One region of the Kribbella sp. NPDC005582 genome, then DNA from elsewhere that is predicted to be linked to it. Evidence: predicted binding sites of a transcription regulator. Region 1 holds the regulator's gene; each other region holds the start of a gene.
The links. The regulator HrcA, encoded in region 1, represses chaperone genes, less so after heat shock. The targets are predictions, from matches to a motif close to TTGGCACTCGNNNNNNNCGAGTGCCAA.
Positions count from the first base shown of each region.

Region 2: the regulator HrcA is predicted to act here: its motif matches at 4,804-4,830, upstream of groES (co-chaperone GroES).
Region 3: the regulator HrcA is predicted to act here: its motif matches at 5,177-5,203, upstream of ABZS29_RS03595 (FmdB family zinc ribbon protein).

Region 1 covers NZ_JBEXCU010000004.1:439,168-446,452, reverse strand. Annotated here, with positions in the region: gene ABZS29_RS25315 (NCS1 family nucleobase:cation symporter-1) at 333-1,838, opposite strand; gene ABZS29_RS25310 (MBL fold metallo-hydrolase) at 1,885-2,655, opposite strand; gene ABZS29_RS25305 (EF-Tu/IF-2/RF-3 family GTPase) at 2,666-3,007, opposite strand; gene ABZS29_RS25300 (ThuA domain-containing protein) at 3,089-3,739, shown strand; gene ABZS29_RS25295 (Gfo/Idh/MocA family oxidoreductase) at 3,724-4,821, shown strand; gene hrcA (heat-inducible transcriptional repressor HrcA) at 4,883-5,905, shown strand; gene dnaJ (molecular chaperone DnaJ) at 6,098-7,240, shown strand; gene ABZS29_RS25280 (16S rRNA (uracil(1498)-N(3))-methyltransferase) at 7,243-7,285, shown strand, end outside.
Region 2 covers NZ_JBEXCU010000001.1:978,417-985,701, forward strand. Annotated here, with positions in the region: gene shbA (RNA polymerase sigma factor ShbA) at 1-497, opposite strand, end outside; gene ABZS29_RS04835 (TetR/AcrR family transcriptional regulator) at 610-1,170, opposite strand; gene ABZS29_RS04840 (SRPBCC family protein) at 1,258-1,836, shown strand; gene ABZS29_RS04845 (GNAT family N-acetyltransferase) at 1,924-2,376, opposite strand; gene groL (chaperonin GroEL) at 2,457-4,076, opposite strand; gene groES (co-chaperone GroES) at 4,369-4,665, opposite strand; gene ABZS29_RS04860 (peptidoglycan-binding domain-containing protein) at 4,935-5,402, shown strand; gene ABZS29_RS04865 (peptidoglycan-binding domain-containing protein) at 5,471-6,067, shown strand; gene ABZS29_RS04870 (class I SAM-dependent methyltransferase) at 6,077-7,219, shown strand.
Region 3 covers NZ_JBEXCU010000001.1:722,745-730,029, forward strand. Annotated here, with positions in the region: gene glp (gephyrin-like molybdotransferase Glp) at 1-65, opposite strand, end outside; gene ABZS29_RS03575 (GNAT family N-acetyltransferase) at 76-549, opposite strand; gene ABZS29_RS03580 (UTP--glucose-1-phosphate uridylyltransferase) at 549-1,937, opposite strand; gene ABZS29_RS03585 (5-formyltetrahydrofolate cyclo-ligase) at 2,005-2,544, shown strand; gene ABZS29_RS03590 (penicillin acylase family protein) at 2,541-5,087, opposite strand; gene ABZS29_RS03595 (FmdB family zinc ribbon protein) at 5,223-5,564, shown strand; gene ABZS29_RS03600 (hypothetical protein) at 5,619-6,230, shown strand; gene mscL (large conductance mechanosensitive channel protein MscL) at 6,301-6,702, shown strand; gene ABZS29_RS03610 (hypothetical protein) at 6,699-7,285, opposite strand, start outside.

The DNA of each region.
Region 1 (7,285 bases):
CCAACCCCCTCAACTCTCACCCCTACCTCCCCGCCACCGAAGCCAGTGCGCGAGTGGGGGGAGTGTGCTTACGAGTGTGAGGACTGGGGTGCTGGTAAGGGCATTCCGTCGACGCACTCCTCACACTCGGCGCCAGGTTCTTGGAGCCCGCGCGAGGAGCCGCCGTACCCCGCGACCGAAGCCAGCCTGCCCCGCGACCGAAGCCAGCGTGCGAGTGGGGGAGTGTGTGGTTGTGGGTGTAAGGAAGCTGGGGTTTGGTGAACGGTTGGCGGTACGGCCCTTGCAGCCGGGGTGCTGGCTGGGATCGGAGGCTACGCCGGGTCGGGTGGTTGTTAGCGGGATGCGGGGGCGGGTTTGGCAAGGAGGTAGTAGGCAGCGAAACCGGCGACCAGGCCGACGATCCACGAGTAGTCGTACAAGGGTTTGAGGAACGGGATCAGGCCGTCCGCGGGGAACGGGCCGGCGCCCGGGTTCGAGTACGCGCCGCCGACCGCGAGGACCGAGCCGAACACCGTTGCCGCGACCGCGCGCCAGTTCCAGCCCGACGAGTACCAGTAGCGGCCGGACGACTTGTAGAGGTCGGGCAGGGCGAGCGCCGTACGGTCGACGAACCAGTAGCCCGCGATCAGGACGCCGGCGACCGAGGCGAGCAGGCCGCCGTAGAAGGACAGCCAGACGAAGATGTAGATCGACGGGTCCGAGATCAGCCGCCACGGCTGGATCACGATGCCGATGACACCGGTGAGCAGGCCGGCCGTCCGGAAGTTCAGCCAGCGCGGCAACGCGTTCGCGAAGTCGTACGACGGGCTGACGACGTTGGCCGCGACGTTGCACGACATGGTGGCGAGGATCGCCATCACCAGACCGATCGTGACGACGACCGGGTTCTCGAAGCGCCGGGTGAGCTCGACCGGGTCCCAGATCGCCGAACCGTAGACCAGGACCGTGCCCGAGGTGGTGATGATCGAGACCAGCGCGATGAACGACATCGTCGTCGGCAGGCCGATGATCTGCCCGATCACCTGCTGGCGCTGGCCTTTGCCGAACCGGGTGAAGTCCGGCATGTTCAGGCTCAGCGTCGCCCAGAACGCGATCATGCCCATCAGCGACGGCGCGAAGATCTTCCAGAAGTCGGCGTCCCAGCCGAGCTTGGAGGGCTGCGACAGGATCGGGCCGAAGCCGCCGGCCTTGACCAGGATCGCGATCATCAGCGCGAGGAACGCTACCGTGACCAGCGGCGCCGCCCAGTTCTCGAACCGCCGCAGTCCTTCGATGCCGCGCCAGATCAGCACCATCTGCAGCAGCCAGAAGAAGCCGAAGCTGAGCCACATCGTCCACGGGTGACCGCCGACCGCGGACGCCTCGGTCCAGCCCTTGCCGAACAGCTCGCCGACGATCACGTAGATCGCCTGACCGCCGATCCAGGTCTGGATCCCGAACCAGCCGCAGGCGATGAACGCCCGCAGCAGCGCCGGGAAGTTCGCCCCGCGGACGCCGTAGAAGGCGCGCGCGAAGACCGGGAACGGGATGCCGTACTTGGTCCCGGCATGGCTGTTCAGCAACAGCGGCACGAGGACGATCAGGTTCCCCAGCGTGATCGTGAAGAACGCCTGCAACCAGTTCATCCCGAGCGCGACCAGGCCGGCGGCAAGCAGATAGCTGGGGATGTTGTGCGCCATCCCCATCCACAGGGCGGCGTAGTTGTACGTCGTCCAGTTCCGATCGGCCAGCCGGGTCGGCGCGAGCTCCGCGTTCCCGTACTTGCTGGTCGCGATCACATCCGGATCGGTGAGCTCGACCCGGCCGTCGGGGTGCGTCGTCTGTTCAGTCGTGGCCATGGATCAAGTTGCGCCTTTCACCTGACCCATGTCAACGAGTAACTACTCAGCTGGGCCCGAGGAGCGGAATGGTGGGGCGGCGCGGCGGCCCGAGCACTGCGTAGCCGCGCTTGATCGCGTCCTGCAGCCCGGCCGGGTCCCACGGCCAGCCCTCGGTGTGCTGCAGGGCGTCCTCGAGCGACTTGCCGTTGTGGTGGAGGTCGGAGATCGTATTGGCGACCTGGCCGATCTCGTCTCGTTGCGCCGTCGCGAAGGCGGCGTCGACGACCGCGCCGTGGCCCGGTACGACGACCGCGCCCTTCGGCATCGTCCCGATCACGCGCTCCAACGTGTCCGGCCACTCGAGCGGGAACGAGTCCTCGCCGTACTGCGGGGGCTGGGACTCCTCGACGAGGTCGCCCAGGAAGAACACGTTCACGTCCGGTACGACGACGACCGCGTCGCCGGCGGTGTGGGCGTTCCCGAGGTAGAGCAGCTCGACCCGGCGATCACCGAGGTCGATCACCTTCGCGACCGAGAACGACTCGGCGGTCAGCTCCGCGGCCTCGACCGTGTTCTCGTGCGCGTACGCCGTCGCATCCGTGAAGACGCTGTTGCCGTTCACGTGGTCGAAGTGCGAGTGCGTGTTGACGACCCAGCGCACCGGCAGATCGGTCAGCTCGCGGATGTGGCCGAGCAGTTCCTCGGCTTCTTCGGTCGTGGCCCGGGTGTCGATCACCAACGCCCCGCCGGATCCCACGACCAGCCCGACGTTCAGGTCCAACTCGTCGTACCGACGTACCCAGCACCTGTCGCCGATCTCGGCCCAACCACTCATACCGAGGACCCTACTTGCCGATCACATCGCCTCTGAGCACCTGGTCCTTCGCGACCCCGCGCAGCAACAGCCCGACGTTGTCGCCGGCGTTCGCGACCGTGGTGGTCTTGCGGAACATCTCGACGCCGTCGATCTGGCTCTGCAGCACGACCTGTCCGCCCCGGACGACCACGACCTGGTCACCCACCGACGCACTGCCCGAGAGCACCCGCCCGGTCACCACCGTGCCGCGACCGGTGATCGAGAACACGTCCTCCACCGCCAGCCCGAACGTGCCCGGCGGCAGGACATCCTGCGGTCGCACCCCTGGGAAAGGGGTTGCAGCCGACTTCTTCCAGAACTTCCAACCCATGGCCCGACCCTAGACCTTGCCCGGTACACACGCTTAAAGTCATTACGAATATTCCGGTAGTTCATTCGAAAGTTTCGAAGGATGGTCGATGTGACGACACGACGTGCACTGGTGGTGCGGGGTGGCTGGGACGGGCATGTGCCGGTCGAGGCGACCGAGTTGTTCATCCCGTACCTGAAGGAGAACGGGTACGACGTCACCACCTCGGAGAGCACCGAGAGCTACCTGGACCTGGACGGCGTCGATCTCGTCCTGCAATGCGTGACGATGTCGAAGGCCGATCCGGAGCACCTCAAGAGCCTGGACCAGGCGATCCGCCGCGGCACCGGGTTCGCCGGCTGGCACGGCGGGATCGTGGACTCGTTCCGCGACAACGCCGACTACAGCTTCATCACCGGCGGTCAGTTCATCTCGCACCCGCACAACTTCACCGACTACCGCGTCGAGGTCGTCGGTGAGCACCCGATCGTCGAGGGCATCACGCACTTCGACGTCCACACCGAGCAGTACTACGTGCACGCGGACCCGACCAACAACGTGCTCGCGACCACCACCTTCGACACGCACCCCGACTTTCCCTGGATCGAGGGCGCCGTGATGCCGGTGGTCTGGACGCGGACGTGGGGTGAGGGCCGCGTGTTCGTCTGCACGGTCGGTCACAAGCTCGACGACTTCGACGTCCCCGAGGTACGCACGATCATCGAGCGGGGGCTGCTGTGGGCGAGCAAGTGACAAGGGTCGGCATCGTCGGAACCGGCGTCATCTCGGGCACCTACCTCGAGCACCTGGCCAAGCTCCCCGGTGTGGAGGTCGTCGCGGTCGCGGATCTCGACCTCGCCCGCGCGCAGGCCGTCGCGACCGATGGCGTTCGCGCGCTCTCACCCGATGAGCTGTACGCCGCCGACGACGTCGACATCGTCGTCAACCTCACGATCCCCGCGGCGCACGCCGCCGTACATCAGGCTGCGATGGCCGCCGGCAAGCATGTGTACGGCGAGAAGCCGCTGGCCATGGATCGCGCGGAAGCCGAGCCGCTGCTCAAGTACGCCGCTGCGAACGACCTGCGCATCGGCTGTGCCCCGGACACCGTCCTCGGCACGGGCACCCAGACCGCGCGAGCCGTCATCGATCGTGGTGACATCGGTACGCCGCACGCCGCGACCGCCTTCATGGTTACGCCCGGCCACGAGCTCTGGCACCCGGCGCCGGAGTTCTACTACCAGCCTGGTGGCGGCCCGGTGCTCGACATGGGCCCGTACTACGTGACCAGCCTGGTCACCATGCTCGGCCCGGTACGCCGGGTGACCGCGCGGGCCGGTCGGTCGAAACAGGAGCGGATGATCCACACCGGCCCCCGGGCCGGGACCGTGTTCCCGGTCGAGGTGCCGACGCACCTGACCGGCGTACTGGAGCATGAGTCGGGTGCGTTGACCACGGTGCTGATGTCGTTCGACGTGTGGGCCGGGCGGCTGCCGCGGATCGAGGTGCACGGCACCGAGGGCAGTCTGTCCGTTCCGGACCCGAACACCTTCGACGGCGCCGTCGAGCTCGTCACTGCGGCCAACCGGGAGTGGACCGAGGTACCGGTCGCCGGTGGGTACGCCGACTCGGGTCGTGGCGTCGGTGTCGCGGACATGGCGCGGGCGCTGCGCAACGGCGAACCGCACCGGGCGAACGGCGAGCTGGCGTACCACGTGCTCGACGTACTCGAGTCGTTCATCGACTCCGCCGTACAGGATCAACCGCTGGATGTGGCGAGCACCGTGACGCGCCCCGCAGCGGTTCCGTTGGGAGCGACGCCCGACACCGCCTAGACTGGCACTCTGAACTTGTGAGTGCCAGGTCGTACTGGCCGGCTGGGAGAGGGTGGTGCGCGTGCTGGACGAACGCAAACTGGATGTTCTCCGCGCCATCGTCGAGGACTACGTGGCCACCCATGAGCCGGTCGGCTCGAAGACTCTGGTCGACCGGCACAACCTGGGCGTCTCCCCGGCCACCGTGCGTAACGACATGGCCGCGCTGGAGGAGGAGGGGTACATCACCCAGCCGCACACCAGCGCCGGTCGGATCCCGACCGATGCCGGCTACCGGCTGTTCGTCGACAAGCTGAGCACGGTCAAGACGCTCTCCGCGGCCGAGAAGAAGGCGATCACGTCCTTCCTCGGCGGCGCGGTCGACCTGGACGACGTCGTCCGGCGGACCGTGCGGCTGCTGGCGCAGATCACCCGCCAGGTCGCGATCGTGCAGTACCCGTCGCTGAACCGGTCGAGCGTTCGCCACATCGAGGTGGTCACGATGACCCCGCGCCGACTGCTGCTCGTGCTGATCACCAGCAACGGCCGGGTCGAGCAGCGGATCGTCGAGCTCCCGAAGGACATCGAGGAGCAGTTGGTCGCCGACCTCCGGTCGCGACTGAACACGGCGATGGTCGGCCAGCGGCTGACCGAAGCGGCCACCTCGCTGGCCGCCGTCGCCGACAACTTCGCCCCGGAGGACCGGTCGCTGGTGAGCGCGATCGTCTCCACCCTGCTCGAGGCGTTCACCGACGAGATGGGCGAGCAGCGGATCGCCGTCGGCGGCGCCGCCAACCTGACCCGGTACGGCGACGACTTCGAGCGGAACGTGAAGCCGGTGCTGGAGGCGCTGGAGGAGCACGTCATCCTGCTCAAGCTGCTCGGTGAGGCGACCCACCCACAGACCCTGACCGTCCGCATCGGTCACGAGAACCCGTACGAGGAGCTGGCCACCACCTCGGTGGTCGCGACCGGCTACGGGTCGAAGTCGGAGGCGCTGGCCACGCTCGGCATCGTCGGCCCGACCCACATGGACTACCCGAGCACGATGGGCGCTGTCCGGGCCGTCGCGCGCTACGTCAGCCAGATCCTGGCCGAATCCTGATGAAAGGGGGTGTGTGATGGCCCAACGCCTACTGCGCAGCACTCGGCACGGCATCTCGCCGCACTGGAGGAAAGGCCACGATGGAACCACATCGAGGCCTCCCCTCCAGCACGCCGAGCTACCGCCCCGAGCACTTGCTCGCTACGGCGCTGGACCATCACACACCCCCACCACCAACCCCTGGTCTGGAGTATGAGCACCGATTACTACGCCGTCCTGGGCGTCAGCCGTGACGCTTCAGCGGACGAGATCAAGAAGGCGTACCGCAAACTGGCACGCCAGTACCACCCGGACGTGAACGACTCCGAGGACGCGCACCACAAGTTCCAGGAGATCGGCCGCGCGTTCCAGGTGCTGAGCGATCCGCAGAAGCGGCAGATGCACGATCTCGGCGGCGACCCGTTCGCGTCGGCCGGTGCGGGGGGCGGACCGGGCGGCTTCGGTCAGGCGTTCACCTTCACCGACATCATGGACGCGTTCTTCGGCCAGACCGGCGGGGCCACCCGCGGGCCGCGGCCGCGGACCCGCCGTGGTCAGGACGCGTTGATCCCGCTGCGGATCGACCTCGCCGAGGCGGCCTTCGGGACCACCCGCGAGCTCAAGGTCGACACCGCCGTACTCTGCCCGACCTGTTCGGGCTCCGGCGCGGCGGCGGGCTCCGAGCCGGTCACCTGCGAGATCTGCCACGGTCGCGGCGAGGTCACCCACACCCAGCGCTCGTTCCTCGGCGAGGTGCGCACCATGCGCCCCTGCCCGAACTGCCGCGGCTTCGGTACGACGATCCCGAACCCGTGCGTGGAATGCGCCGGCGACGGCCGCGTCCGCTCCCGCCGTACGGTCACTGTGAAGATCCCCGGCGGCGTCGACACCGGCACCCGGGTGCAGCTGTCCGGCCAGGGCGAGGTCGGCCCCGGCGGCGGTCCCGCCGGTGACCTGTACGTCGAGATCGAGGTTGAGCAGCACGAGGTCTTCACCCGCAACGGCGACGACCTGCACTGCACGGTGACCCTGCCGATGACGGCGGCCGCCCTCGGGACGACGATCGACCTGCCGACGCTGGAGGGCGAGAGCACCCCGCTGGAGATCCGGCCCGGCACGCAGTCCGGGACGGCGATGACGCTGACCGCGCGCGGTGTACCGCGGCTGCGGCACGCGGGCCGCGGCGACCTGATCGTGCAGATCATCGTCGAGACCCCGACCAAACTCGACGAGAGTCAGGTCGAGCTTCTCCAGCAGCTCGCGGTGGCTCGCGGCGAGGAGCGTCCGCAGGGTCAGATCCAGGCAGCCCACAAGGGTGTCTTCGGTCGCCTCCGCGACGCCTTCGGCCAGCACTAGAGATGGGCATTGCGGTCTTCTTCGCCGCCGAACTCGACGGCGAGG
Region 2 (7,285 bases), on a different contig from region 1:
CGGCCGGTCTCCTCGGCTGACATTCCCGCCACTACCCGGAGCCGCAGGATCTCCCGCAGCTTCTCCGGCAGCTTCTCCATCAGGTCCGTGATGCGCTGGACCTCCGAGTGCCGAACCGCATGCTCCTCAGGCGTCGGCGACTCGTCCGCTCCGTCCGGCAGGTCCGGCGTCGTGACGTCGGCGACCGCGAACGCGCGCTGGGCATCGGCGACCTTGCGGGCCGCGATGCCGTAGATAAAGGCCTCGAAAGGCCTTCCCTCGTCACGGTACCGGCCCAGAGCGCCGAACACCGCGACACAAACCTCTTGTGCGACGTCGTCGACCATGTCGGCGCCGCCGGGGTAGGTCCACAAACGGGACCGTACATAACGGTGCGCGACTGCGCGCACCCTGGTGAGCAGGTCGTTGAGAGCTGTGTGGTCCCCGTTGGCGGCAAGCGCCGCTAGATCCCTGAGCTCGACCCGGTCGTGGGTGTGCGGTACTCGGACCTCAGTCACCCCTCGCCCCCTCGTGTCGGACCGGTCAGCGTGAAAGATGGTACGGCTCTCACCTCTTGCTTGCCTAGTGGCAGTGGGTGGCCACTTCCAGCCATTTCCTCACAATCTGTAACTACTGGCGCGTACGATTCGCCAACGCCTCGACCTCCGCCGTCACCAGGGCCGCCGGATCGACGTCCATCCCCTGGAAATGCCCGGCCAGCTCGAGCGACAGCACCCCGTGCACGCGGGTCCAGAACAGCAATCCACGCCGTACGGCGGTCGCCGGCGGCCCGGCGGCTTCGACGATCACGGTCATCACCTCGTCCGAGATCGCGGTCGTGTCCGCGGGCGCGTGATACCCGGGCACGGGCGTCCCGTAGATCAACAGGTACCGGTGCGGATCCACGAGCGCCCACTCCCGGATCGCTCCGGCCAGGCCGACCAGATCCGCACCACCGTCGTACGCCGCCCGTACGGCGTCGGCCAAGCTGCGATAAGCATCGCGGATCAGCGCGGTGATCAGCTCGTCGCGATTGGCGAAGTACCGGTAGAGGGCCGGGCCGCTGACACCCATCTGCTTGGCGATCGCGTTCAGCGAGAGTGCGGCGACTCCGGCCGTGGCGATCTGCTCCCAGGCGTGCTGCTTGACCTCGTCCCGGACCTGCTCGCGGTACCGCTCTCTCGGACCCATGGTTAGAAGTTCTCACTTTTCTTATTGACTCTCAACTTCTCCTCGTTATACCTTCTAACTAACGCGATAACCACTAAGGAGAACCTGATGAGCATCACCGCCCTGATCGCCGCCACCGCACTGCTCGCCGGCCCTGCACCCGCCACCGCTCCGGAACCACTGAGCTGCCAGGGGCAGACCGTGGACCAGAGCGCGAAGATCAGCTACCGGAGCGAGATTTTCGTCAAAGCCCCGGTGAGCAAGGTCTGGAAGCTGCAGACCGACCTGAAGAACTGGCCGCGCTGGCAGAAGCCCGTCGCCACCATCGAGCGCCTCGACCACGGCCGGCTGCGCCCAGGCTCGGCGTTCCGCTGGACCACGCCGGTGCCGGCAACGCCGGCGGCCCCGGCGACCACCCTCGTGATCACCTCCACGATTCACCAGCTCAAGCACAACCAGTGCCTGCGCTGGACCGGCCCCGCGATCGGCGAGGGCCTGCGCATCGACCGCGGCGTCCACGTCTGGAACTTCGAAGCGGTCCGCGGCGGCACGATCGTCCGTACCGAAGAGACCTGGACCGGCGCTCAGGTCGAAGCCATGCCCGAGCTCTCCCGCCAGTTCCTCGGCCAAGGCCTCGAGGCCTGGCTCACCGACCTCAAAACCGCCGCCGAACACACCAACGGATAACCCATCGTGTGAACCGTTCTCACCCCCGTATACGAGCGGAGAAGTGTCAACGGGGACGGATATCCGTCCGCGGGCAGCGGGGTGGGATCACGTGGGGGGTTGGAAGTGCAGGAGGTGAGTGGCTTGGGGGCCTGCCCAGTCGATGGGGGTACGGGCGGTCTCTTGCCAGCCTGCACGGCGGTAGAGGGCGATCGCCGGGGAGTCCGGCTTGTCGACCACCTCGAGGGTGAGTCTCCGCCCCCACTCGGCAGCCGTGCTGACACAGTGCTCGAGCAGGCGCCGCCCGACGCCCGCACGCGTTGCCTGCGGGTCCACGAACAGTCGCTCGACCGCCGCGCCGCCTTGCTTGTCTTCCGTGAGTACGACGTGGCCGGCCACCCGGTCGTCGACGACGGCCACCCAGCAGCCGAGCCGGTTGACCGGGGTCAGCCAGGCGTGCGGATCCGCGGGCCAGTTCACCGGATAGCCGGCGAGCTCGTGTACGTCGCGGAGCAGCGCAACGCAGGTGTCGAGGTCCGCGTCGGAGCGCTCACGAATCACGAGACCACCCAAGCACATAAAGAACACCGCCCCGGCACACGAGGTGCCGGGGCGGTGCGGGTGGAGCTTGGTGCCTGAGGTCAGTGACCGTGGCCGTGGCCGTGACCGGCTGCGGCGGGCTCTTCGTCCTCGGGCTTGTCGACGACCAGGGTCTCGGTCGTCAGCAGCAGCGCGGCGATGGAGCCGGCGTTGGCGAGCGCGGACCGCGTCACCTTGACCGGGTCCAGGACACCCTGCGCGAGCAGGTCGCCGTACTCACCGGTGGCGGCGTTGAAACCGCTGCCGATCTCGAGCTCCGCGACCTTCGAGGTCACGACGTAGCCCTCGTAGCCGCCGTTCTCGGCGATCCAGCGCAGCGGCTCGACGACCGACTTGCGGACGATCCGGACACCGGCGAGCTCGTCGCCCGCCAGGCCCAGGCCGTCGTCGAGCACCGTGGCAGCGTGCACCAGAGCAGAGCCGCCACCGGCGACGATGCCCTCTTCGATCGCGGCGCGCGTCGCGGAGACGGCGTCCTCGATCCGGTGCTTCTTCTCCTTGAGCTCGACCTCGGTGGCCGCGCCGACCTTGATCACGCAGACGCCGCCGGCGAGCTTCGCCAGCCGCTCCTGCAGCTTCTCGCGGTCCCAGTCGGAGTCGGTGCGCTCGATCTCGGCCTTGATCTGGTTGACCCGGGCCTCGATCTCGTCGGCCTTGCCGGCACCCTCGACAACGGTGGTGTTGTCCTTGGTGACGACGATCCGGCGCGACGTACCGAGCACCTCGAGGCCGACCTGGTCGAGCTTCAGCCCGACCTCGGGCGCGATCACCTGGGCGCCGGTGAGGGCGGCCAGGTCCTCGAGCATCGCCTTGCGGCGGTCACCGAAGCCCGGCGCCTTGACGGCGACGGAGGTGAAGTTGCCGCGGATCTTGTTCACCACGAGGGTGGACAGGGCCTCGGCCTCGACGTCCTCGGCGATGATCAGCAGCGTCTTGCCGGACTGCACGACCTTCTCCAGCAGCGGCAGCAGGTCCGCGATCGCGGAGATCTTGCCCTGGTGGATCAGGATGTACGGGTCCTCCAGCACCGCTTCGCCGGCCTCGGCGTCGGTGATGAAGTACGGCGAGATGTAGCCCTTGTCGAACTGCATACCCTCGGTGAACTCGAGCTCGGTCCCGAAGGTGTTCGACTCCTCGACGGTGATCACACCGTCCTTGCCGACCTTGTCGAACGCGTCCGCGATCAGGGCGCCGATCTCGGCGTCCCGGGCGGAGATGGTGGCGACGTGGGCCATGTCGCCCTTGTCGTCCACCGGCCGGGCGGTCTCGACGAGCCGCGCGGAGACGGCCTCGACAGCCGCCTCGATCCCGCGCTTGAGGCCCATCGGGTTGACCCCGGCGGCGACGGCCCGCAGGCCCTCGTGCACCAGCGCCTGCGCCAGCACCGTCGCGGTGGTGGTGCCGTCACCGGCGACATCGTTGGTCTTGGTCGCGACCTCCTTGGTCAGCTGCGCACCAAGGTTCTCGAACGGGTCGTCCAGCTCGACCTCACGGGCGACGGTGACACCGTCGTTGGTGATGGTCGGCGCGCCCCACTTCTTGTCCAGGACGACGTAGCGGCCCTTCGGGCCCAGCGTCACCTTCACCGTGTTCGCGAGCTTGTCGACGCCACGCTCCAGCGCGCGCCGGGCGTTCTCGTCGAACTCGAGGATCTTCGGCATGAAGAAAACCAGTCCTTTTCTGAATGTCTCGTTGCAAGCTTCGAACGCAGTCCCACTGTCCTGACCCACTCCGCCCCGGTGCCTAGGGCGTGTCTTCCAATTCCGCGCCGTAGCGAGCATGTGCTCGGTGCGGTGGCTCGGTGCGCTGGGGCGGAGGCCTCGATGCTGTTCCATCGTGGCCTTTGCACCAGTGCGGCGAGGTGCCGTGCCGAGTGCAGCGCAGTAGGCGTGGGATTGGGAGACACGCCCTGGGGCGACCGGGGCGGTGTCAGTCAGGAACAGTGGGCGGTCGTCACTTGCTGACGACTGCGAGGATGTCGCGGGCGCCCAGGATCAGGTAGTCCTGGCCGTCGTACTTGACCTCGGTGCCGCCGTACTTGGAGTAGATGACCTTGTCGCCGACGGCGACGTCCAGCGGGACGCGGTTGCCGTTGTCGTCGATCCGGCCCGGACCGACGGCCAGGATCTCGCCCTCCTGGGGCTTCTCCTTGGCGGTGTCCGGGATCACCAGACCGGACTTCGTGGTCTGCTCGGCTTCGAGCGGCGCGACGAGGACGCGGTCCTCGAGCGGCTTGATCGTGACCGACACTTGCTGACCTCCACGGTCGAAATTCGCACTTTTGTCTGTGGTACTGCGCGGTCGCGCTCCCCTGCCGTCGCGGGGCTCAGGAGGCCGGACCGTTGGCACACTCATACCGAGAGTGCCAACACCGAATCTAGGCCGCGATTAGCACTCGGTCAACTCGAGTGCCAAACAAATCTCCCCGAGCGGACACTCCGGGCAACCAACAACCCGGTACCGGTGTCCAACTCGCTACCGGATCCCGACTCGCGGATCCCGTCTCAGGGGAGAACAAGATGTTTCGTCGCCTGCCGATCGCGGCCCTCGCCGGGGCCGCCCTTGTCATCAGCCCGCTCGCGGTGACCGCCGCGTCCGCGGCACCACTCAGCCAGTGCGACTCCACGACGTACCGGAACGTCGGCGGCGGCTGGACCGTCTACGTCCCGAGCGAGTGGGAGAGCACCAGCATCACCTGCAACCTCGAGTACGGCGACAACCCGCACCGCGACCCGAAGAACCCATTCGGCGACCCGGCCCGGGCGATTCAGTCCCTGCAGAGCAACCTGAACTACTGCTACGGCTCCAAGCTGTCCAAGGACGGCCGGTACGGCGCCAAGACTCGCGACGCCGTGAAGGCGGTGCAGAAGAAGCTCCGGCTGCCGGCCGACGGCGTCTACGGGCCGCAGACTCGGTCGGCGATGAAGTGGCGGATGTACAACCCGACCACGAAGGTGTGGAGCAAGGGCTGCTACGACAAGCTCTGAGCAGTCAGGCGTGTGCGGATAGTGGTCATGCGCTGGCCTAACGCAGGCCGGCGTGGGACCGTCTTCTCATGGCTTTCACGCTGCCCAAACTGCCGAAACTCTCCGGCCGCACCCTCGTGGTGCTCGCCGCCGTAGGTGCGTTGGCGGTCGGTGCGGTCGCGGCGAACGCCTCCAAGCAGCAACAGGCGGCCGCTCCGAAGCCTGCGAGCGACCAGGCGGCACCGCTCGCAGCGACCAAGGCCGGCGACCAGACCGCCCTGGAGGCTGCGGCCGCAGCCGAGGCCAAGCTGGTCCAGTGCCGCTCGGCCCGGCTCATCCCGGTCAACAAGACCTGGGGCATCCCGATGCCGTCGGTCAACGGCAGCTCCAGCACCAACTGCAACCTCAAGTACGGCGATACGCCGCACCGCGGTTCGGACCGGACCGGTGACCCGCAGACCGCCATCCAGGTACTGCAGCGGAACCTGAACTCCTGCTACGGCAGCAAGCTCACCGTCGACGGCATCTACGGCAAGAACACCCGCGCCGTGGTCACCATGGTCCAGCGCAAGCACAAGATCATCGCGGACGGCATCTACGGCCCCAAGACTCGCTCAGCGATGAACTGGCGCCTCTACTCCACCTCCACCCGCACTTGGAGCAAGACCTGCTCGAGCCCGCTCTAAACTGCGCGGGTGACTCTCACCGCCCTACTGGACGCGCCCGAGGTCCTGGCGGCCGCATGTGCGGAGTACCAGGCAGGTAGAGAGCTACAGCTCGTCGAGAAGCTCCGTCGCCGGTACGACGGCGCTCTGGTCAGTGCCGCCGTCACCCAGGCCGCACTGCGCCACCGGGCGGCCGCGAAGTTCGGTGCGGATGCTGCGCTGATGTACTTCACGCCTGATGGCTATGAACAGGCCACTCGCACCGTGGTCGGCACACACCGGGCCGCACGGATCGCTGCGGCGTTGCCCGGCAGCAGTGTGATCGATCTGGGCTGCGGAATCGGTGGCGACCTGATCAGCGCCGCCCGCGCCGGCCTGCGAGTCACCGGCGTCGAACGCGACCCCGAAACCGCTGCAGCCGCGCGCGCGAACCTCGCTGCGCTTGACCTGCCAGGCGAGGTGCTGGTCGGCGACGCCGAGTCCGCCGACCTCACGCCGTACGACGTGGTGTTCGCCGACCCGGCGCGGAGAGCGGACGGACGCCGAGTGTTCGACCACAACGCCTACTCGCCGCCGTGGAGCTTCATCACTGGACTGCTGGAGCGGACTGCCTGCGTGAAGGTCGCACCGGGGATTCCGCACGACGCCGTGCCCGATGGGGTCGAGGCGGAGTGGATCAGCGATGCCGGTGAGGTGAAAGAGGCCGCACTGTGGTCAGGCGCGCTGTACTCCGGCACTGCGCGACGAGCGACACTGCTGCCCGGCGGGGCGACCGTGACCGACGCACCGGAGACCGACAGCGGTCCGGTCGGCAACTACCTCTACGAACCGGACGGAGCCGTCGTACGAGCCGGCCTGGTCACGGCCGTCGCCGCCGCGGTCGACGGCTGGCTGCTCGACCCGCGGATCGCGTACGTGACCGCGGACAAGCTCGTGCCTACGCCGCTCGCATCGGCGTACGAGATCGTCGAGGAACTGCCCTACAAGGAGAAAGCCCTGCGCGCCTGGGTACGCAGCGCTGACATCGGCACCCTCGAGATCAAGAAACGCGGCATCGACCTGGACCCCGCCGTACTCCGCAAAAAGCTCGCCCCCAAAGGCACCACCTCCGCCACCCTCGTCATCACCCGCATCGGCCGCGACGCCGTCGCCTACTCCTGCCGCCGCATCTGAGACCCGACTTGCATTCGATCTGTATTCGAACATATGATCGACCGAAGAGCGGGCCCCCGGGCGGTT
Region 3 (7,285 bases), on a different contig from region 1:
AACGCCGGCAGCGCGGTCACCCGCCCGAGCACGGCCTCCAGATGCTCCTCAACACTGCGCTTCACCTGAACGACCCTAGTCGGTGGTGCGCTCCGGGTGCTTACCCCACACCATCCGGACGTCCGGTGCGCGCTCCTCGTTCGCTGCGCCGTCGGTACGCCGTACCTCGACGAAGCCGTGTGAGCGGTAGAACGCCTGGGCGCGCAGGTTGCTCTGGAAGGTCCACAGTGCGAGTCCGCCGGGGCGCAGGTCCTTGGCCAGGTCCACCAGCGTCGATCCGATCCCACGGCCGGCCAGCTCCGGGTCGACGTACAGCTGGTCGAGGTCGTCTCCGTCCAGCGTCAGTACGGCGACGATCCGGCCGTCGTCGAGCCCCACCCAGGTCTGCGCGTCCGGTAGGAGCACGTCGGCGAACCAGGTCGCCACCTGCTCGGCAGTGTGGATCGCCGGCGGCAGCTGTGTGCCCGGTGCGTGCCGGGAGCGCCACCAGACCTGTGCGGCCTCGTCGGTGTCGTAGGGTTCCAGCGGCCGGATCAGGAGGTCGTCCATCAGCCTTCGAGAACCGTCCCGTCCGGGATCAGCCGCCGCTCACCCGCGGGGGCCTCGATCTCGACGTCACCGACCACTGTGACGTCCTTGCCGAACACCACGTCACCGCGCACCTCGAGCCGGTCGGCCCGGACCAGCGAGGGCGGCCCGGCGACGAAGTGCGCGTCGAAGTCGGCCAGGATCTTGAAGTGCTCCGGGTCCAGATCGACGTACGGCTCGTCGCCCTCGTGCGTGGTGGTGAGGTCGCCGGCGTCGTCGAGCTCGTAGACGTCCGAGCGCAGCACCAGCAGGTCGTTGGTGGTCTTGACCGGCTTGAACCGGCTGCGGTCGACGATCACCGCCTGCGAGCCCTCGAAGGTCTCGATCGCGGTCCCCATCCCCGTCTCCAGCTGGATCACCTTCGGCGAGCTGGGGTCGGCCGGGTCGACCGTCTTGCGGTTCACCATGATCGGCAGCCCGAGGATGCCGTCGTGGCCGTCCATCAGCTCGGCCAGCCGGTCCAGGTCGATCCACAGGTTGTTGGTGTTGAACGTGCGGTGCCGGGTGACGTCCTGGAAGTACTTGGTGTCCTCCTCGGCGACCTGCGCGCTGTCCCGCAGGATCAGCCGGCCGTCGGACTTGCGGACCGCCACGTGCCCGCCCTTGCGGTCGGACCGGGTCCGCCGGCAGACCTCCATCCCGAACGGCACGTCGTGCTCGGCCATCCAGGCGGCGATCCGCGGGTCCGCGGTCGCACCGAGGTTGTCGGCGTTCGAGATGAACGCGTGCCGGAAGCCGTGCTCGCGGAGCGCGTCCAGCGTGCCGGAGGCGACCAGAGCGGTGAACAGGTCACCGTGACCCGGCGGGCACCACGCCAGCTCGGGATCGGCCTCCCACTCGGCCGGTGTGAGGTCGTCCGCGAGCAGCTTGGGTTCCATGTTCTGCAGGAAGTCCAGCGGCAGGCCGTCGACCGGGAGGCCGTCGTACTCGCTCAGGACCTGGAGTGACTCCTCCCTGGTGCGGAAGGAGTTCATCAGCACCAGCGGCAGCGGTACGTCGTACTGGCGGCGCGTGCTGAGGATCTGCCGGGCGATGATGTCCAGGAAGCTCAGCCCGTCTTTGACCGGCAGCGCGGACTTCGGTCCGGTGACGCCCATCGACGTACCGAGGCCGCCGTTGAGCTTGATCACCACCGTCTCGGCGAGCGCGGCCTGCATCGCCTCCGGAGCCGGGTCGAGGTGGTCCAGATGCGGCAGGTCGCCCACCGGCTCGATGTCGTCCTCGCGGATCGTCCCCTGCTGGCCGGACTCCAGTAGCCGGTAGTAGTGGGTGAAGACGCGGATGGCCACCTCTGCCGCACCGGCCGCCCGCATCTTGTCCTGAGCCTGCTGTAACCCCGCCTCACTCATATGACAACCCTAGGGGACACGGAGCAATCGCAGTGTTAACCCCGTCACCCCCACCTACGATCGGACCGTGTTCGCGTCCAAGACCGTTGCGCGGCAGCACTTCCTCACCGCCCGCGCCGCAAGGCCCGCTGAGGACCTGCTGCCAGGTGCCCGCTCGCTCCGGATGCCGCAGCGCATCGCCCTGTACGTCTCGATGGGCGCGGAGCCGCAGACGGGCGCACTGATCGACTGGCTGCTGGCCGGCGGCCACGAGGTCCTGCTACCGATCCTGTACGCCGACAACGACCTCGGCTGGGGTGTGGCACCTGGAGCGGCCGATCTGGTGCCGGGGCGGCTCGGACTGTCGGAGCCCCGGGCCGATCTGGGCCCGGCGGCGATCAGTACGGCGGAACTCGTCATCTGTCCGGCCGTAGCCGTGGCGCGCGACGGCGTACGGCTGGGGCGCGGCGGCGGCTCCTACGATCGGGCACTCACCCGCACAACCCCTGGTACGCCGATCTGGGCAGCCGTCTACGACTCCGAGGTTGTGGAGGCACTGCCGTCCGATCCGCACGACCACCTTGTCGGCGCAGCGCTCACGCCGACCGGGCTCGTCCCACTCGGTTAACGCTCGGGCTTGCCCGTGAACGTCAGCGTGTGCTTGCGCTTCGCCTCGACCGCACCACGAGTGAACGCCCAGGGCAGCGTCTCGCCCTTCACCCAGAGCTCGGTCTGGTCGGTGTAGTTCTTCGAGAACGCGTGGCCCGACGTACCGGTCAGGTTGATCCAGCGGGACTTGTCGAAGTCCGACAGGTCGACCACCATCCGCATCGACGGCGTCGCGGTCACTTCGTAGCCCACCGACGCGTCCCAGGAGGTCGCGTCCACGATCGACGTCCCGCCACCCAGCTCGTACGGACCGCGGTTGAACAGCTTCTCGACCACTCCGATCCCGGAGGTGCCCAGCGTCTGGTTCTCCAGCGTGAGCTTGTGCAGCCGGCCCCACTGCCAGTTCGACGGCTCGCGGGCCATCTTCTTGGTGATCTCCTCGCGGGCGTCGACCAGAGCCTCACGCAGGATGTCGTCGCGGCTCTCGACCTGCGGCGTCCGCAGGTCGTCCCACCAGCTGTTGTTGGGCTGGGTGAGCAGGGTGTGCACGACCTCTACCCAGCGCGACCCGCCGTCCGGCCAGGCCTCCTTCGGCAGCTGGTCGTGGAACGTCAGCGCGAGCAGGTTGCGCCAGACGACGTTGAAGTACGCCGCCGGTGCGGAGTCGGCCGGCTGCGTGAAGTCCCAGTCCTTCAGCGTGTCCTGCCCCTGCCGGTCGAAGTCGTCGTTGATCCCGATCTTGAGCAGCGACGGCACCAGCATCTCGGCGGCCCGGTTCTTGGTGTCCAGCTGGATCGACGCCATCTTGGCCGCGTCCAGCGTGCCGGCCGACTTGATCCGCTCGAGGATCTGCTGCGAGCGGTAGCCATAGTCCCAGCTGTCGCTCAGGAAGTACGGGTACGTCTTCGGCACCACCGCCTGGTTCGCGGTGACGATGATCCCGTCGGCCGGGTCGAACTCGGTCGGCATCGCGTCGAACGGGATGTACTTGGTCCAGTCGTTCTTCGGATCCCAGCCGGCCACCGGCCACTTCCCGCTGGCGACCTTGCGGATCGGCACCAGCCCGGGCGCCTGGTAGCCGATGTGGCCCTCGGTGTCGGCGTAGATCAGGTTCTGCGAGGGGACCTGGAAGAGCTTCGCCGCCTCGCGGAACTCGGTCCAGTTCTGGGCCCGGTTGATCGCGAACAGCGCATCGGCGGTCTTCCCCGGCCGGAGCGCGGTCCACTGCAGCGCGACACCGTACGGCTTGGCGGCCTTGTCGCGGCGGGCGGCCAGCTCACCGGTCTCGCGCTGGTCGGCGCCGACGTCGGAGATGATCGGGCCGTGCCGGGACTCGCGCACGGTGATCTTGACCGGCTGGTCCTGACCGGCGACCTGGAAGGTCTCCTCACGCGTGGTCAGCGGCTTCCAGCGGTTGTTGTAGAGGACGTTGTTGCCCTCGATCCGCTCCAGGTACAGGTCCTGGACGTCGGGGTCGAGGTTCGTGAAGCCCCAGGAGATCGCCGTGTTGTGGCCGATCACCACGCCGGGCAGTCCGGAGAAGCTGAAGCCGGAAACGTCGTACGGGCAGGTGCGGCTCAGCTTGGTGCAGTGCAGACCGACCTGCGACCAGATGCCCGGCATGGTCGCGCCCAGGTGCGGGTCGTTGGCCAGCAGCGGCTTCCCGCTGTCGGTGTGGTCACCGGACACGACCCACGAGTTCGAACCGATGCCGTCGCCCTGGCCGAGCAGCTGCGGCAGGCCCTTGGCGACCTTCTCCACCGTGTCGAGTGACTTCAGCAGGCCGGCGGTCAGCATGCCGCGCCGGATCTCGTTGCCGGCCGGGGGCGTGGCACTGAACTTGCCGTCGGCGCCGACCGACGCCGTTGGGACGATCGGCTCGTTCCGGTCGAAGGGGTACGCCGGATAAAGGGAGTCGACACTCTTGGAAGGCAGCGTGGCGAGCAGCTTGGTCCGGGTGAGCTCCTCGTCCATGTTGCCGCCGAGGTCCCACGCCATCGCCTTCAGCCAGGCCAGCGAGTCGGCTGCGGTCCACGGCTCCGGACGGTAGTCACGGCGACCGTTCGGATCGAGGCCGAGGACGGCGTACTCGAGGCTGAGCCCGGAACCGCTGTGCTTGTCCAGGTACGCGTTCACGCCACGGGCATAGTCGTCCAGGTACTGCCGGGTGGACGGCTCGACCAGGCCGAGCTCCTTCTCCGCGACCCGCCGCCAGCCCAGCGTGCGGACGAACTTGTCCGTCTCCAGCGCGTCCTTGCCGAACAGCTCGCTCAGCCGGCCCGCGGTGACATGCCGGCGGAAGTCCATCTCGAAGAACCGGTCCTGCGCGTGCACATAGCCCTGCGCGGCGAACAGGTCGGCCGGGTTCGAGGCATAGATCTGCGGGATCCCGTTGCTGTCCCGGACCACCTCGACATCGGCGTCCAGACCCGCCAGCTCGACCGTCCCGTCGTACGTCGGGAAGGAGTGGCGGACGACGAAGACGGCAGTACCGGCGATCACCACGAGGACCGTGGCGACGGCGATACCGCAGATGATGACGGCTCGAAGCAGGCGACGCACGGACCCAACCGTAGAGAATGCGGCCCGAGGCCCCAAATGGGGGCCGGTTCACGCGGAAGTTTGGAATACTTCGGCCCGCTGACGCATTATTAGCAGTCGAGTAGTAGGAGTGCCAACGCCCGAAGGGAACCAACCGTGCCCACGTACCAGTACCAGTGCACCGACTGCGGTGAGGCGCTCGAGGTGCGGCAGAGCTTCACCGACGACGCCTTGACGGTCTGCCCCGCGTGCCAGGGCACGCTGCGTAAGGTCTTCAACGCGGTGGGTGTCGTCTTCAAGGGCTCCGGTTTCTACCGCACGGACAGCCGCTCGAGCGGTAAGAGCTCGGTCCCGGCCAAGGCCGAGACCTCCTCCTCGTCGTCTTCGACGTCTTCCTCGTCCTCCTCGGACAGCAAGCCGGCGGCCAAGTCTTCGGACTCGTCGTCGTCTTCTTCATCGTCGTCGTCGAGCAAGGGCAGCTCGTCCAGCGCTGCCTGATTTGGTCTGTGGATAACTGAAGAAGGCGCCAGAGAAGCTCGTACTTTCTCTGGCATGACAAGCCTTTCGTTCCTCCGCGATCTCTCCCGGGCCGCACGCTGGCACCGCCGTCTGCTGGCGGGTGTCGCCGCAGCGGCCGCGGTCTACTTCGGCCTGACCTCCCTCGCTCCGGCCGCTCCGCCGACAGTCGCCGTCCTTGCCGCGGCGCGCGATCTGCCCGGCGGAGCCGTGCCTGCCGGCGGCGACCTACGCTCGCTCGCCTTCCCCGCCGAGTCCGTCCCCTCCGGAGCGCTCAGACCCGGCACCGACCTCACCAGTCGCGTCCTGGCCGGACCTGTCAGAGCCGGCGAACCGCTCACCGATGCCCGCTTCCTGGGCCCAGGCCTCGTCCCATCCGGATCCGTCGCCTATCCGTTCCGCATCGACGACGCCGAGGTCGGCGCGCTGCTCCGGGTCGGCGACCGCCTCGACCTCTACGCCGGGACCAGTACGGCGACCGCCGCGGCCGGGCTCGTCGCCCACGCGGTCCGCGTGATCGCGCTGCCTTCGTCACGGTCGACAGGTGCACTGATCGTGACGGCAGTCTCCCCCGCCGTCGCCGCCAGACTGGCGCAGGCCACCACGAATTCGAGAATCAGCGTCGCCCTGACGCCGGATACGAGCTGATCGCTCCGGCGCGGGCCCTCGCGTGACGCGCGGCACAGTCCTACGTTGACCCGAGTACAACATCCGCTTCGTGGAGGCAGTGCTCATGCTCAAGGGCTTCAAAGAATTCATCATGCGCGGCAACGTGGTCGACCTCGCGGTCGCGGTCGTCATCGGCGGAGCGTTCGCTCTGGTCGTCAAGGCAATCGTCGACGGACTGATCAACCCACTGATCGCGGCGATCTTCGGCAAGCCGGACATCTCCGGCGTGCTGTCGTTCACCATCAACAGGTCAGAGTTCTCGATCGGCCTGATCCTGCAGGCGGTTCTCAACTTCCTGTTCGTCGCGGCGGCGATCTACTTCGTTATCGTCATGCCGCTGAACAAGCTGGCCGAGCGCCGCGCCCGCGGTCAGGAGCCGGAGCCGGACCCGCTGACCACCGACCAGCAGCTGCTGACCGAGATCCGGGACTTCCTGCGCGAGCGCTCCTAGTCCACGAACTCCACGATCGTCCGCACGAACTGATCCAGGTACGGCGGGAAGTCGGGCCGCGGTGGTTCCGGGTAACCGGCCACCTCCCGGCTTCCCGGAATCACCTTCAGCAGGGCATCGACCGTACGGCGCTGATGCACCGGGTTCTCGAGCAACGACGGAAGAACAGCTACCGGCACCCGGCCGAGGCCGGCCAGCTCGGCATCCGTCGTACCGCGAAGAGTGTCGCCGGCAAGTAGCCGATTGGCGTCGTCGACCCTGCAACCACGCCCCAGAAGACCGGCCAGCGTGAGCGTGTCGACCGCGGCGTCACCGGCGGTCGCGGGCCACGCGAGCAGCAGCCGATCAACCAGAGCGGGATAGATCAAGGCAAGCCGAGCAGCTGCTGTGCATCCGTTGGATGCACCGATGATCGTGACCGGCTCGGTGGAGTCGGCCAGGTGTTCACCAAGCACTTCGACCTCAACCGCCCAATCGCTCGGACGCTTCGGACGGTCCGGGGCCACAACGGTCAGGCCGACCGCTGTGAGCGCCGCGGTGATACCCGGCGCACCCCAGAAGGCTTCGGCGTCCATGGGCTCCC